DNA from 3 places in the Lacticaseibacillus huelsenbergensis genome. Region 2 is predicted to be linked to each of the others. Evidence: riboswitches for the same ligand, from Rfam matches in the RefSeq annotation. Region 2 holds a riboswitch; each other region holds the start of a gene.
The links. Region 2 has a riboswitch for lysine ahead of LHUE1_RS04970 (ABC transporter permease subunit). Riboswitches for the same ligand answer to the same signal wherever they lie in the genome.
Positions count from the first base shown of each region.

Region 1 (3,285 bases), 210 kb from region 2:
GGATAATCGCCCAGTCGCCGATGACCGTTCCGGTGTGCTCCCCAACGAATGCGTGAACACTTTTTGGAAAGTGCAAATCAGCTAACTCGCCTTTGAGATAGACCTTAACGGGTGTTGTTTTCTGACTGTTGGCAATGGTTGAAATGATCTTTTGGGTGTCTAATTGTGCCATGATGGCCTCCTATTTGGTTGCGGTAGTAGCGTTGTTGGCGGTGGTTGCGGGTGCTGACGAGCTCGGTGCGGCGTAGTGGTGATCGTGCTGAATCAAGTCAGCGTAAGTTTCGCGCGTGACGACCAGCTGAGCTTGGCCATTTTCAACGAAAACGACGGCCGGCCGCGGGTTGCGGTTGTAGTTGGATGCCATGGAGTAGCCATAAGCGCCGGTGTCGAAAACGGCAACGACATCACCTGGCTGCGTGGCGGGCAATGGGGCATCGTCGATTAAAATATCCCCGGATTCGCAGTACTTGCCGACGAGATGGACATGCTCGGTTGGCTTGGCGGTCGGGTGATCGGCAACCACCGCAGTGTATTGCGCCTGATAAAGGGCGGGCCGAATGTTGTCGCCCATGCCGCCGTCAACTGCAACATATGGCCGCAGCCCAGGTACGTCTTTACGGCTGCCGACCGTGTAAAGGCTGTAGCCGGCGGGGCCGACAATCGACCGCCCCGGTTCAATCCAGACTGCCGGAAGCTGCCAATCAAGCTGGCTGCTTTGCGTCTTGAGGGTGCTCAGAATGGCTTTGACAAACGCTTCTGGCGGCAACGGATCATCCTGACTGGTGTAAGCAATCCCGAAACCACCGCCGACATTGAGCACTTGCGGGGTGAAACCGAATTGCCGGTGCCAATTGTCAAGGACAGCCAGCAGCTTTTGGGTGACGGCTTCAAATCCGGCTACTTCAAAAATCTGCGAACCGATATGGGCGTGGATGCCGAGCAGATTCAGATGTTCGTCGGCTAAAATCTGCTTGGCTGCTTCATCTGCCTGTCCGCTTTCAAGATCAAAGCCGAATTTACTATCGGTTTGACCAGTTTGATCATAAGCATGGGTGTGGGCACTAATCCCAGGAGCGACCCGAATCAAAACATCTTGTTGGCCAACTGCTGCGTTCAAGAGCTCATCAAGCAGATCCAATTCATGAAAATTGTCCACGATGATCGTGCCGACGCCGGCATCCAGTGCTTGTTGCAGCTCAGCTTTGCTTTTGTTATTGCCATGAAAGCTGACTTTTGCCATGGGAAAATCGGCGGCCTTAGCCGTGTACAATTCTCCGCCGGAAACCACATCGACGTGAATGTCTTCAGCCTTCGCGATATCGTACATCGCAATGGTCGCAAACGCCTTGGAAGCATAACTGACAGCATAACGGACGTTGGCAGCCTCAAAAACTTGTTTAAACGCGCGAATCTGGTGGCGAATCGCTTCGACATCATACACGTAAAGCGGCGTTTGAAACGTGTGCGCCAGCTGACTGGCCGCAACGCCGCCGATGGTTAATTGACCTTCTTGATTTGTAGCAAAATTCATATCAGGCATCCTCCTTGAGCGTTCACTGGGCCGGTTTCTGGCCCAGTGAACGCGTTACGGCAGGGCAATGGCAAACGAAAAGGGATCCTTTTGTTTGGCCACGCGTCAAACAAAAAGATCCCAACTTGCAATCTACTTGAATGATAGCGCCCCGCTTAGGTTTCTAAGCGACAGTACAGGATTTATTCAACCCTGGCCCAACAGGCTTGCCGATCCCGGCGCCCCCATTTCGGCAACCGCCCCTTTCACCAAACGTCACCGCGAAGGATCTCGCTCGATTCGGATACTCATGTTGGTTGCAACCTCTATCTGTTTATCACCAGACTATAATAAAAAAACGAAAGCGTCAAGAGCGTGAACTGGGCCGGTTAGAAACCGGAGTGTAAGTGGCCTCAGGCGTGATGGCCCGAACTTGGCCATTGCGCCTGAGGTCCTTACACGCAGGTTTCTGGCCCAGTGAACGCGTTAACGAGAGCAGCAGAGAAAACCAGTGAGCGTTAGCCATTGCGCTCAAACTCTTTACATACAGGCACGTTCCTGCACCAACTAACTTTTCGTCACCTGATACCCAAAACTCACTCGCCACCTGTTTGAGCAAAAAAATTAGAAACAAATTTCAACACTTTGTTTCTATGCAATGCCGGTAGAACATGCCGATTTTCCGCCGCCGCTGGGGGTTGTGTTTCTGCGAGAGTCTGCTAAAGTACAAAATAAAATGACAGAGTTCTCATTTGCAGAAACGAGTTGGCGAAACGCGATGTCTGTGAGCGAATAGCTGCGAGTTGCTTGCGATAGAGAACCCATTAGGGAGGCAGTTTATCGTGCGGGTCGTAAAGTTTGGCGGGTCATCATTAGCAAATGGGTCGCAGTTTGCCAAAGTTGTGGCAATCATGAAAGCAAATCCTGCGCGGCAGGTGATGGTGACTAGCGCGCCTGGTAAACGGCATCCCGGTGACGTTAAAGTGACAGACTTGTTGATTCAGTATGCCCAAGCGGTCTTGCGCCATGAAAATGCAACTGCAGTCGTTACCGAAATTGTTGCGCGTTATCACGCAATCGCCGATGATTTCGGACTTGATCCCCAAGTCATGCAGCAAATCAGAAAAGAACTATACCAATTACCGAAAAAGGCATTTGCCAATCGCGATTATCTTCTGGCCGGATTCAAGGCTCGCGGCGAAAAGTTGAATGCGTTTCTGATGACCGCCGTTTTGAATCATGAAGGTATTGAAGCTACTTATGGCGAGCCGAAAGACTTGGGCATCGTGGTGACCGATGATCCGAATGATGCGGAAGTTTCACGTGAAACTTACACGCATTTGGAAACTTTTAGTCGACCGCTGGGTGTGCTGGTGGTGCCTGGGTTCTATGGGTATACCAGTAAAGGTGCCGTTGCCACTTTTTCGCGCGGCGGTTCCGATATCACCGGAGCCATTCTCGCCAACGGTTTTCACGCCGACTTATATGAAAACTTTACCGATGTGGATGGGGTTGCCGCAGCTGATCCGCGTGTGGTGGCAAATCCCCAGATGATTCAGGAAATGACTTATCGGGAAATGCGGGAGCTTTCATATGGTGGGTTTGGCGTTTTTCATGATGAAGCAATTTTGCCAGCCATTGCGGGACAGATTCCCATTAATTTGAAGAACACTAATCATCCCGATGCTCCTGGGACCATGATTGTTCCCGAACAGCATTTTGTTCCGAAGCACGCCATTACCGGCATCGTGAGTTCGCAACACTTCGGCGCCATT
Region 1 covers NZ_CP120687.1:1,318,975-1,322,259, forward strand. The annotation lists gene dapD (2,3,4,5-tetrahydropyridine-2,6-dicarboxylate N-acetyltransferase) at 1-172, opposite strand, end outside; gene lysA (diaminopimelate decarboxylase) at 182-1,531, opposite strand; lysine riboswitch at 1,668-1,847, opposite strand; gene LHUE1_RS05915 (aspartate kinase) at 2,353-3,285, shown strand, end outside.
Region 1: linked by a shared signal. The riboswitch ahead of lysA (diaminopimelate decarboxylase) and the one ahead of LHUE1_RS04970 (ABC transporter permease subunit) in region 2 are both predicted to bind lysine.

Region 2 (3,285 bases):
TGTTCAGGTGCCAGGCTTGGGCGGCGCCATAATACAAGACCGCTGCCTGAACAATCATTGGCGTGCCACGGAAGACTTCGATATACAAGGAAAGCAGCCAATTGATAACTGCCCGCAAACCGCGCTGTCCCAACTTCTTGGGTTTTGGCGTGGTGCGAATAATCCCGACTAACAGGCCGATGATGAAGCCAACAAGAGTGCCGACCAAGGCCAGTAACAACGTCATACCGGTACCACGCAAGAGCATCGGCCCATACTGTTTCATAATGGCCATGAACCAGTTGCCGCTCTTTTCGGTCGAAGGCTGATTATCGACCGCCTCATTCATCAGGCGTGCCCGATCTTTTTTGGAAATCGTAGCGAGCAGTTCATTGATTTTAGCTTTATTGGGATCGTTTTTCCGCAACCCGATTGCCAGGTTGGTGTCGCTGGCATCGGTTTTAAATCCCTGACCCTTGGCAAAATGGATATACATCAGGTTCGGGTTGGCGCGTTCTGCCGTGATCCCTTCAGGAACTTCGGAAACGTAGCCGTCAATGGTGCCAGACTCCAAGGCCACCCGCATTGCCGGGAAATCGTTCATGGCCGGTTCCTTGACGACCCCTTTGATTTGGTTAATGGCCTGATAGTGATACGTACTGAGCTGCGCTGTCACTTTGGCGCCTTTAAAATCAGCAATGCTCTTGGCTTTTGCATATTTGCTGTCTTTACGGACGACCATGGTCAGATTGGAAATGTAGTACGGATTGGTAAAATCAATCGTTTTGCGCCGATCCGGTGTTGGTGACATCCCGGCGATAATAGCATCGATTTTGCCGGAAGTTAAAGCAGGCGGCAGGCCATCCCAAGAGGTTTTGACCACGACGACTTTCTTGTGCAGTGCTTTGGCGACTTTCCGCGCAATCTGAACATCGTAACCATTAGCGTATTCATGACTGCCTTGAATCTTGACCGCATTATTGGCATCTGTGTTCTGCGTCCAATTGAACGGTGCATAGCCGGCTTCCATACCGACTTTGAATGTGTTGTCATCGCTCGCAGCATTGACTGGCTTAGCAGCAAAACCGCCAAGCAGCAGACTCAATACGAGCCCCAGCACACCCAAACGTGCAACCCAGTGTTTTTTCATAAAATGACATTCTCCCTTCTTGTAGTGGGAAATAGAGCTGGAACCAAAAAATCGACCTTTATTGAACAAGCAATAAAGGTCGATTCCATCGATTTTAGTCATAAACCAGAATCATAGCGCCCCGAAGCAACCTGCTTCGACAGTCCATGAGTTATGCGCTCATGGCCCAATGCGGATCGTCCGAACACGGCCCGACATTTCGGCGGCGGCACTTACGACTGGTTCAACATGATCCGGCACTCCCCAGTTTTCGTTGCCCACCGCAACCTCTATTTCTTGGTGGTGTATTTAAATGTCAAAACCGAGTGTAGCGGAATGGGAGGTGGATGTCAATTGGATGTGAGCGTGAATTGGCGCGGTTAGAAGGCGGTGTGTAAGTGGCATAGGCGTGATGGCCGGTTTTTGGCTATTGCGTCTGAGGTCCATACATACAGACTTCTGCGGCAGTGAACACGTTATGGTGGAAGAAGTTTATATTAGCAGGCATACTTACGAGAAGCATTTTTGAACCGCTGTCAAAACATAGAAACAAAGGCTAAGACATTGTTAAGGATGTGCAGCGCGATGCTATAGCGTAAATCCCCAGTCAGCGCGTAGACGGAACCAAATAGCCATCCCATGGTGCAGTAAACCAAAAGATTGACGGTGAAATGAGGTTCGTGAAGCAAACCAAACACGAAGCCAGAGACCAAGACAACGAAAATTTTGCTCATAATAGTGTTCTTGTTGAAAAAATAGTTAAAGAAAATGCCGCGCAATATAAATTCCTCAATAATTGGTGCCGCTAATACAGCGTCAACACTGGCTAATAATGGCGCAGTTCGAATGAATTTGTTAACAAGCACCTGATTCGTGGCATTGTCCGCGTTGAAAGGCGTGAGAGATTCAACACACAGCAACCCGAAGAGAGACGCAACCCCAATGAGAAATATGAGTATGTTCTTTCTCGAAAGTGGTTTTAGGCCATAGCCATTTGGATTAAAACGTTTCAATTGCCGGAAATATAGCCAATGAAGAAACCAAATGAACGCCCCTTTCAATATTAGTTCAATCACTAGAACTTCATATTGGTCTTGCTGCAATTTGCTGATTGTAAAAAAATCATGGAATTCAGTTAAGATATCAAGCAGTAAGATGCCTGTGAGGAGAAGAGAGTGCTTTAGCAGTGAACCGCCAATGGATATTATTTTCCCCAATTATCTGTCCTTTTTTAGACTTTTGAATGCTATAAAAACTGGACTACATAAATACGCGCCCATTGTAACAATTAGCGTTAATGGTTAACAAGTTTAAAAATAGGCACAGACTAAAAATAAAAACATACAGATTAACAAATGCAAAGCGCAGAAAAATATTTCGATTTTGAAAAAATGACAAAACGTGTTAAATTTGTCTAATAAACTTCTCATAAAAAGAGGCGGGTGCTGATGGCGGAGGAGCCTGTCAAAGTCGGGGCCTATTTACGGGCGTTGCGTCTTGAGGAAAATGACTCATTGGAAGAAATTGCGGCGGGGATTACGACGGCCGCTACTTTGTCACGCTTTGAACGGGGGGAGACCCAGCTCAGTGCAGCCGTTGTTTTAAAACTGTTAACGCGCTTTGATCAAGATGTTGAATTGATGCAACAAGGCTATCGGGCATTGAATCCGGAGAATTTTTTCCAACAGGTTAACCGGGCCACGGTTGCCGGTAAGTCAGCGTTGCAGGTGTTAGCGCAAAAGCAGTATCGCTTGTGGCGACAAACCGGGCTGATTTTTTACCGACTGAATCAGATTAATATTCTGGCCCACAATGGGTATACGGATCCGAGTTTTCAGACAACACCACAGATGAAAGCCGACGTTATCAAGTATTTGAAACGGATTCGGTACTGGGGATTGTATGAGCTTGATCTCTTTGCCGCCACCTTGGTGATCTATGATCATGAGCAACTGATGAGTTTGGTCATGGAGCTGGTTTTGGACTGGCCGGATGTGAAGGGCCATCCAACCCGGAACCAGTATCTGTGGGCGATTTTGACGAATAGCATCGCCTTGCTGATTCATCGTCGGGAGTTTACGGATGCTGTGCGGCTGCTCAACGTCGCCAAGAACTTACCCATTCCGGCCGATGATCTCTATGCCCGGATCATGTTGCGCTATCAAGAGCACCTGCTG
Region 2 covers NZ_CP120687.1:1,106,623-1,109,907, reverse strand. The annotation lists gene LHUE1_RS04970 (ABC transporter permease subunit) at 1-1,129, opposite strand, end outside; lysine riboswitch at 1,236-1,409, opposite strand; gene LHUE1_RS04965 (CPBP family intramembrane glutamic endopeptidase) at 1,645-2,325, opposite strand; gene LHUE1_RS04960 (helix-turn-helix domain-containing protein) at 2,557-3,285, shown strand, end outside.

Region 3 (3,285 bases), 1.1 Mb from region 2:
AAATGCGACACCGCAATCCCAAGCCACGCTAGGAATCCGGTCAGACCGGATGCGGCGACCAACAGTTGGTAAACATGGGGTCCCATGATGCTGGTTAAAAATGTCAAACCACCGACCAGCGTCGTCAGTAGTAAGGCTGCAATCGGAATACCGCGCGTATTCGTTTTTTGAAAAACGCGTGGCGCAAATCCGGATCCGCCCATGGCCCACAACATTCGGGTTGAAGCATACATGCCGGAATTGGCAGACGATAAAACCGATGTCAGAATCACGGCGTTCATCACGCTGGCCGCTCCGGCGAGGCCAATTCGATCAAAAACCAGCGTAAACGGAGAAATTGCCACTTGATCAACACTGGCGCCTAACAGGTTCGGACTGGTATAAGGAATGATGGCGGCAATGACAGCGATAGACAAAATATAGAACAATAAGATCCGCCAAAACACCTGCTTAATCGCCTTGGGAATGCTGGTTTCCGGGGTGGCACTTTCGCCCGCCGTAATTCCGATTAGCTCGGTACCTTGAAAAGAAAACCCTGCAACCACGAAAACCGCTAATGTTGCCGGTAACCCACCAACAAACGGCGCCGCCCCGGTCGTATAATTTTTAAAGCCGATGGGACCGTGTCCGCCCATGATCCCCAGAATGGTCAACAAACCTACGACCAGAAAGACCAGGACAGTGATCACTTTGATTAATGACAGCCAATATTCGGTTTCGCCAAACGACTTAACGGAAATAATGTTAATCGTAAAAATGAGCGCCAAAAAGCCCAGCGAAAACAGCCAGCCCGGCACATCCGGCAACCAGAAGTGCATCACAATGGCCGTTGTTGAAACATCGACGGCAACGGTGATCGCCCAGTTAAACCAGTAGTTCCAACCTAAGGCAAAGCCAAACGCCGGATCAACAAACCGGCTGGCGTACTCTGAAAAGGAACCGGATACCGGCACATAGGTGGCCATTTCGCCTAAACTGGTCATCAGAAAGAACACCATTAACCCGATACCAATATATGCCGCGATAGCGCCGCCCGGGCCGGCAGTTGCAATCGCGCTGCCGCTGGCGACAAAAAGTCCGGTGCCAATACTGCCGCCGAGAGCAATCATTGAAAGATGCCGGGTTTTGAGTTCTCGCTTTACCTGATTCGTTGCTGACTTTGCCACAAATGTACTCCTTTGCTGAATGGGTGAGATGTTAAACGTTGGGTTTGTTACGGTTACAGGGCGTTTAAGCACCAAAAAAACCGGTGGGTGTCAGTAACTAACCCATCGGCTTATTCTACTTCTCGTCATGAATAAACGTGATCCGATTTGTTAGCGCCCCGCGATAGTCGCGACAGTCCAGCAGATGTTATCCACTGACCCAACACCGCCTTACTGAACTAAGCCGGCATTTCGGCACCTTTCCCTTTAACAACTGCGCATCTGGCGTTCAGGCCATTGCAGTTGCGACTGATGAGCGGTGCGACCTCTAATCTTGATTATGGTTCACGTTATCATGTCTTGTTTCTAACGGCAACCGGCTCTCACCCGGTTTTAACTCAATTTTCAGCTTTGCGGATGTCATCGACTAAACTAGCCGTGTCAAAGTGCTGCTTTAAGAACGGTTCGTCATCGGTTGGCAAGTGTAACTGAAAGTCGCTAAACTTTTGTAAAAATAATTCGCCACTGTCGAGCTCAAATCCGAGAATGTGCCCGCCCATGTGATGATCAGCCGACAAAAAGTGCAAATGGAAACCCGGCGATACCGCACCGGCATAAAGATCCGGTGAAAAGTACCCGATCAGCGTGCCTTTGACGTTATCGGCATGGAATTCTTTTTGGCCCGAAGCCGTCTCTGTCAACGTCGGGTAAGGAGGTTGTTGCGGCAACACAGCGCGCGTGTGCATTTGCGTGAAGGTCCCTTCGACCCTAACTGCCGCAAAAAGATTGCTCGTTTGTAACCGATCAAGAACCGCTTTCTGAAACCCGGTCAGATCCAACCCCTGAAGCTTCCCGGCCGAAACATCGTCTTGATAATGAACATTCGCAAACGGCACTTTCTCATCCGCTGCAACTTCACGAACAGTCCCCTGTGCATTCACCTGATAAACTTTGCCGGCTTGAATAATCAACTCGCCATCAAGGCCGGTCAACGTGCCAATACCAGTGTCACCGTGTTGCAACAACGCTTCAATTGTCTGCGTTCCGGCAAACAAACCAGGCACTAACATTGCCAGTGTCCCATGTTGATACAATCGATCCGTTTCCAAAAAGAAGTCCCTCCTTTTGCGCAGGGTTGGGCCTGCAGCCGCCCAGAATCAACCTGCCGCCAACGATTAATAAATCTGGTCAGGCAGCATTGCCGCGCCGAGTTCCGCATTGTCGGAATAATCGACCGGAATGTCAACCAGCACTGGCCCTTTAGTCGCAAACGCTTCATCAAGCACCTTGCCAAGTTCACTCGGTTTATTGACCCGCAGACCCTTGGCACCAAAAGCTTCTGCATACTTCACAAAATCAACCGGACCAAAGTCGACACCTGCTGCCCGACCATATTTCATCTCTTCTTGGAATTTTACCATATCATAATGGCCATCGTTCCAAATAATATGAACCAAATCAGCCTTCAAACGAACGGCTGTTTCTAGCTCTTGCCCCGAGAAAAGGAAGCCGCCATCGCCTGACACTGAAACTGCTTTTTTGCCCGGACGTACCAAAGTCGCCGCAATCGCCCAAGGTAAAGCAACCCCTAGCGTCTGCATCCCATTGGAAAACAGCAAGTGGCGCGGTTCGTAACTCCGAAAATGGCGGGCCATCCAGATATAGTGACTGCCGACGTCCACAGCAACTGTCATATCGTCAGTCACGCGTTTTTGCAATGCGGCCACAATACTGAGCGGGTGTAAGACTTTTTGATCTGAGAGGGCTGGCGGAACATCACTTTCCTGTAATTTGGCCTGTAACTCTGTGAGATACTGCTTGCTTTCAGGCGCAACCTGATAACCCCGCAGTAACGGGACTAAAATATCGAGTGTCTGGGAAATATCACCAATCAGCTCTGTTTCTGGCTGGAAGTTATGATCGATTTCCGCTGGCACATCGTCAATGACGATGATGCGCGACTTGCCATCCGCGTTCCAGTTACGTGGTTCGTATTCAACCGGATCATAGCCGATCGCAATGACAAGATCGCTGTGTTGCAATAACATATCCCCCGGTTGGTTGCGGAACAAACCCACCCGGCCAAAGAAATTGTCGATTTGGCGGTGAGAGATAATACCTGCACCTTGGAAGGTTTCAA
Region 3 covers NZ_CP120687.1:11,135-14,419, forward strand. The annotation lists gene LHUE1_RS00045 (amino acid permease) at 1-1,166, opposite strand, end outside; lysine riboswitch at 1,310-1,484, opposite strand; gene budA (acetolactate decarboxylase) at 1,544-2,254, opposite strand; gene alsS (acetolactate synthase AlsS) at 2,321-3,285, opposite strand, start outside.
Region 3: linked by a shared signal. The riboswitch ahead of LHUE1_RS00045 (amino acid permease) and the one ahead of LHUE1_RS04970 (ABC transporter permease subunit) in region 2 are both predicted to bind lysine.